Regions from separate parts of the Bacillus sp. GW823-FHT06B01 genome, predicted to be linked through region 2. Evidence: riboswitches for the same ligand, from Rfam matches in the RefSeq annotation. Region 2 holds a riboswitch; the other holds the start of a gene.
The links. Region 2 has a riboswitch for thiamine pyrophosphate ahead of tenA (thiaminase II). Riboswitches for the same ligand answer to the same signal wherever they lie in the genome.
Positions count from the first base shown of each region.

Region 1 (3,388 bases), on a different contig from region 2:
GGTTTCTTATACGGACTATGGCCAATTGCTTGGATTATCATTATGTCGGTATTTTTATATAAAATATCTGTGAAAACAGGTCAATTCGATGTGATTCGTGCATCTGTATTATCCATTACGAATGACCATCGTTTACTCGTTATTTTAATCGGTTTTTCATTTGGAGCATTTTTGGAAGGGGCAGCAGGATTTGGTGCACCAGTAGCGATTACCGCAGCGCTTCTTGCAGGTCTTGGGTTAAATCCTTTATATGCAGCGGGTCTTTGTTTAATCGCAAATACGGCACCCGTAGCGTTCGGAGCGATGGGAATTCCGATTACAGTTGCTGGACAAGTAACAGGTATTGATCCGCATAAAATTGGACAAATGGCTGGGCATCAATTACCGTTCTTATCATTATTTGTTCCGTTCTTTATCGTATTTTTAATGGATGGATTTAAAGGGGTAAGACAAACATGGCCTGCTCTATTTGTAGCAGGTAGCTCATTTGCAATTACGCAGTTCATTACAGCGACATTCTTAGGACCAGAACTTCCGGATATTACGTCAGCACTAGTAAGTTTAGTGAGTTTATCGCTATTCTTAAAAGTTTGGCAGCCGAAAGAAATTTATCAGTCTAAACAAGCAAATAGTGAAGTAGCTGCGACAACGACGGCAACATCTATGCCAAAACTAACGGTAGGAAAAGTAGTAAAAGCATGGTCTCCATTCATTATTTTAACTGTGATGGTAGTCATTTGGAGCCAAAGTTTCTTTAAAGCGTTATTTGCTCCAGGCGGTGCTTTGGAAAGCCTTGTGTTTAAGTTTGAAGTTCCAGGCTTACACAATTTAGTAATGAAAGCAGAGCCAATTGTAAATAAACCGACGCCTTATGAAGCAATCTTGAAATTAGATATTTTATCAGCGACGGGAACAGCAATTTTAATTGCTTGTATCATTTCTATCTTTATTTTGAAAATGAGTGCAAAAGATGCAGTAGTAACATTTAAAGAAACGTTAAATGAGCTTAAGATGCCAATTCTATCTATCGGATTCGTATTAGGATTTGCGTTTATCGCAAACTATTCTGGTCTATCTTCTACATTAGCATTAGCACTTGCAGGAACTGGCGGACTATTCCCGTTCTTCTCACCATTCCTAGGCTGGATCGGTGTATTTTTAACAGGATCCGATACGTCAGCGAATGCACTGTTCTCGAATTTACAAGCGATTACAGCGCAGCAAGTCGGTGTATCTGAAGTACTTCTCGTTGCAGCAAATACAACGGGCGGTGTAACAGGAAAAATGATTTCTCCGCAATCGATTGCAATTGCTTGTGCGGCAGTTGGACTTGCTGGAAAAGAATCAGATTTATTCCGCTTTACAGTGAAGCATAGTTTATTCTTCGTAATTATTGTTGGTATTATGACGTATGTACAGGCATATTATTTAACGTGGATGATTCCATAAACAACAAAAGAAATAAAGTTTGCATTTTTCAGATTATAGTGTATGATGGGAAAGTATTGAAAATTAAATCAGTGATAAACTAGGGGTGCCTAACGTATGCGTAGGCTGAGAGAGAAGCGTGTGAACTTCTTAACCCTTTGGACCTGATCTGGCTCGTACCAGCGTAGGGAAGTTAACGGCTTTACATAATGATGTCTTTATGAGCCAGGTCCTTATTTTTTTATGGACCTGGCTCTTTTTATTTTGGCATACGCTGGCCATATCTCGTCCTTGTCACGTACAGGGGGGCAACAAAGGTTATGAAACAGCCTGTTTCAGCTGAGCAAATTGAATTGAAATCGAGTTTACCAGGAAGTAAGAAAGTGTATGTGGATGGACCATGCGCGGGTATGAAAGTGCCGATGCGTGAGATTGAACAAAGCGAAACGAACGGTATTCCGAATCCGCCAATTCGTGTATATGATACGAGCGGTCCTTATACTGATCCTGCGTATAAGGTGGAACTGGAAAAGGGATTGCAGGCGCCGCGCCACTCTTGGATCCTGGAGCGCGGAGATGTAGAAGCATACGAAGGGCGCGAAGTGAAACCAGAGGATGACGGTGTGAAAGTGGCTTTGAAACATACGCCTGTTTTCCCGCAAATGGATCGTCAGCCGCTTAGAGCAAAGCAAGGGGCAAACGTTACGCAAATGCATTATGCGCGTAATGGCATCATTACGTCTGAGATGGAATATGTTGCGATTCGTGAAGGAGTAGAGCCTGAGTTTGTTCGTAAGGAAATCGCGGAAGGTCGTGCCATTTTACCGGCGAATATTAACCATCCGGAAGCAGAACCGATGATTATCGGCCGTAACTTTCACGTGAAGGTCAATGCAAATATCGGAAACTCTGCTGTATCTTCTTCAATTGCAGAAGAAGTAGAGAAGATGACGTGGGCAACGCGCTGGGGTGCGGATACGATTATGGATTTATCTACAGGTAAAAATATTCATACGACGCGTGAGTGGATTATTCGTAACGCGCCTGTACCAGTTGGGACTGTACCGATCTATCAAGCGCTGGAAAAAGTAAACGGAATTGCAGAAGATTTAACGTGGGAAGTGTATCGTGATACGTTAATTGAGCAAGCTGAGCAAGGTGTTGATTACTTTACGATTCACGCGGGCGTATTACTTCGTTACATTCCGATTACTGCAAAGCGTACAACAGGTATCGTTTCACGTGGTGGTTCAATTATGGCACAGTGGTGTTTATTCCATCATAAAGAAAACTTCTTATACACTCATTTTGAAGAGATATGTGAAATTATGAAGCAGTACGACGTTTCGTTCTCTCTTGGAGATGGATTACGTCCAGGTTCGATTGCAGATGCAAATGACGAAGCACAGTTTTCTGAGCTTGAAACACTTGGTGAATTAACGAAGATTGCTTGGAAACATGATGTGCAAGTGATGATTGAAGGACCTGGGCATGTACCGATGCATTTAATTAAAGAGAATATGGAGAAAGAGCTTGATATTTGTCAGGGTGCGCCGTTCTATACACTTGGGCCGTTAACGACAGATATTGCACCAGGTTATGACCATATTACATCGGCAATTGGAGCGGCGATGATTGGCTGGTTCGGAACGGCGATGCTTTGTTATGTAACGCCGAAAGAACATTTAGGTTTGCCGAATAAAGATGATGTTCGCACGGGGGTTATTACGTACAAAATTGCTGCACATGCAGCTGATCTTGCGAAAGGGCACAAAACGGCTCATCAGCGTGATGATGCACTTTCAAAAGCTCGCTTTGAATTCCGTTGGCGCGATCAATTTAATTTATCTTTAGACCCTGAACGTGCGATGGAATATCACGATGAAACATTGCCAGCAGAAGGCGCGAAAACGGCTCATTTCTGTTCAATGTGTGGACCGAAGTTTTGTAGTATGAGAAT
Region 1 covers NZ_JBXAHR010000004.1:284,798-288,185, forward strand. Annotated here, with positions in the region: gene lldP (L-lactate permease) at 1-1,449, shown strand, start outside; TPP riboswitch at 1,521-1,636, shown strand; gene thiC (phosphomethylpyrimidine synthase ThiC) at 1,749-3,388, shown strand, end outside.
Region 1: it holds a riboswitch for thiamine pyrophosphate, as region 2 does, so the genes downstream of both, thiC (phosphomethylpyrimidine synthase ThiC) here and tenA (thiaminase II) in region 2, are expected to answer to the same signal.

Region 2 (3,388 bases):
ACGTATCCGTATCCTGTGCCAAAACGAATTTTATACCAAGTTCCTACAGTTTCCACTACTTGTATTTGTGTACCATTTTGTAATGAACCAAGTAGTGCACTACTTGTACTAGCGTTGCCACGTACATTAAGTTTAGGTGTTGCAACTGTGTATTTCGTATTATTTTGAACTGTGATGCCTTTTACTAACGGCTGTGAACCATTAGACACGAATGCTTTTTGTACGTAACCTGTTTTGCCATTATGTAAAATTTTATACCACTCGCCTTGTTCTTCTTGAATGGTAACGAATTTCCCATTTGGTAATACATCTAAAATTGAAGATTCTAAATTAGGTTCAGAACGAACGTTTAATGCATTGGCATTAACGATGTATTGATTATTAGATTGAAGTTTGTTTTTTAGTAGAATAGCATCTTTTTGTACGTAACCTACTTTATTATTAACAGATACTTTATACCAGCCATTAGTTGTTTCAAGTATGTTCACTTTCGTATTAAAGCGAATTGTATCAATTGAAGAGCTATTTGCGTTATCTTTTGTATGTAAGGCTACTTGATCGACTTTGACATATCCAGTTTTCACATTAGATAATTGTTCAGCGTTGGCTGTTTGTACATTTGTTTCTCCCATAGAAGGAAGTAAAGAGGCAATTGCGACAGTAGTTGCTGTTAAAGCAGTAGCTTTCATATTCATATAATAGAGACCTCCTCTAGTTGTATAGTTGTAATTTTATTATAGTATAAAGATATAATATAGTGGGTGTATTCACATAAATGTAATATGAACTCAATATAAAAATAAATTTTTTAAGGATAATGATTCCTTTTTATCCAATTAATTAGGATAATAATTTCTAACATAGAATATAAGTATTATATAGTTTTGTTATTTCGTTGACAATTGGGAAAATTAAAACAGTTGATGGTGTCTTATTACGATGTTATACTGACAGTGTTAATTTCATAGTTTGCTAGGAGAGCTGGTGTTGCCAGCTGAGAGTAGGCCGTAAGCCTTTGATCCTTTTCATTACCTGATCTAGATTATGCTAGCGTAGGGAAGCAATTCGGACACTAATAATGAGTCCCCGTTTCTTTGCGTATAGAAACGGGGCTTTTTTGTTTGAAAATTTCATATTGAAACCACTAGGGGTGCTTGTTGTGCTGAGAGAGGAATAATCCTTAACCCTTACAGACCTGATCTAGGTAATACTAGCGAAGGGAAGTGGAACAACGAATAAATTATAATTTTATTTGCTGTAACCACTTCTTATTTAGAAGTGGTTTTTTATTTAGATATATAAATTGAAAGGGGATAGCGAAATGAAATTTTGCGATAGATTATTAGAAACTGTACAACCAGTTTGGGAGATGAGCCATAATCATCCGTTTGTAGTAGGTATGGGAGATGGCACATTAGAAAAAGATAAGTTTCAGTATTATATTATTCAAGATTATTTATATTTGTTAGATTATGCAAAGCTATATGCGATTGGTGTTGTAAAAGCAACGAATCCACAAGTAATGGGGAAATTTGCTGAACAAATTGATGGCATATTAAATGGAGAAATGACGATCCATAAACAATATGCAAAAAGACTTGGTATTTCTATAGAGGAGATAGAATCTGCAAAACCATCTGCTAAAAATTTAGCCTATACAAATTACATGATGTCTGTATCTCAAAATGGCACACTTGCGGAATTAATAGCAGCACTTCTTCCATGTATGTGGAGTTACTGGGAAATTGGAAAGCGTTTAAACGATATTCCTGGAGCAAGAGATCATGAGTTCTTTGGTGAGTGGATTCAAGGATATAGTTCAGAAGAATACGGTAGCCTTTGTATTTGGTTAATAGATTTATTAAATGAAATGGCAGTTGGAAAGTCTGACAAAGAGCTAGATCGATTAGAGGAGATATTCCTATATTCCAGTCGATTTGAATATTTATTCTGGGATATGTCCTATCGTAAGGAGATGTGGGGATTTGAGGAGCAAGAACATACTACAGTTTCATAATGTTTCTTTTCATTATGATGAGAAACCAATCATCAATGAATTAAATGCTTCTATACAAGATAAAGAGTTTGTAAGTATTATTGGACCGAGTGGATGCGGCAAAAGTACTCTATTTCGCCTTATTACAGGTTTAGAAGAAGCAAGTACGGGACAGATAGAGCTGACAGAAATAAAGAGCCATCCTGTAGGGTATATGCCCCAAAAAGATATGCTCCTGCCATGGAGAACGATTATTGAGAATGCTGCCCTACCGCTAGAGTGCCAAGGTGTACAGAAGAAAGAAGCACAAATAAAGGCAAAGGAACTGTTACATAAATTTGGCTTACAAGGGTATGAGACAAAATATCCGAAAGATTTATCTGGTGGTATGAGACAACGCGTATCTTTTATTCGAACTTTATTAACAGGCGGGGAGATATTGTTGTTAGATGAACCGTTTAGCGCGTTGGACGCTTTAACGAAGGCATCTTTGCAAGAATGGCTGTTTGAACAATGGAAAGAGTGGGAAAAAACAATTTTATTTATCACTCATGATGTGGAAGAAGCGTTGTTTCTTTCTAATCGAATTTTAGTAGTAGAGCAGCAACCGATAACTACTTTAACCGAGAGGGTTGTACCACTTGATTGTAATCGAATAAGAAAAGATTTATATAAGCCTGAAGTGTTAGCGCTTAAAGATGAGCTTCTTAGTATGTTACAAAGGCAGGTACTCGTATGATGAACCGGTTGAAGGAGCTATTACCTGCCCTTACACTTTCTAGTATTTTACTTGTCATGTGGGAAATTGGCGCAAGAATTGTAGACGAAATGTACATTTTACCGTCACCGTCTGCAATTGTGATGAAGATCTGGAAACTAAAAGATATATTATTTACGGTTCATTTGCCGGCAACCTTATCGGTCGTTTTAATAGGTGTGGCTATTTCTATCGTACTTGGGGTAGGGCTAGCGATGTTAATGAATGCGAGTAATTGGATGGAGAGAGCATTTTATCCACTATTAGTTGCCTCACAAACGGTTCCGATTACAGCGCTTGCTCCGCTCTTCGTTTTATGGTTTGGATATACGATCTGGAGTAAGGTTGTTGTTACTGTTTTAATTACGTTTTTCCCAATCGCGGTCAATACGTATGATGGACTACGCAGTACGAAAAAAGAATGGGAGGAGCTATTAGTTACGTATGGGGCAACGAAAAAAGATGTTTTTCTTAAATTAAAATTGCCGTCTGCTCTTCCTTATTTTTTCTCAGCTTTAAAAATTGCAGTTCCGCTTAGTGTAATTGGGGCAGCAATTGGTGAATGGCTCGGTGCACAAGCTGGGCTAGGGTATTTCAGTAAAAGAATGATGACGCAGTTAGACGGCGCAGGTGTA
Region 2 covers NZ_JBXAHR010000003.1:4,388-7,775, forward strand. Annotated here, with positions in the region: gene AC1Q8N_RS13080 (SH3 domain-containing protein) at 1-695, opposite strand, end outside; TPP riboswitch at 965-1,076, shown strand; TPP riboswitch at 1,137-1,239, shown strand; gene tenA (thiaminase II) at 1,322-2,017, shown strand; gene AC1Q8N_RS13090 (ABC transporter ATP-binding protein) at 1,986-2,735, shown strand; gene AC1Q8N_RS13095 (ABC transporter permease) at 2,735-3,388, shown strand, end outside.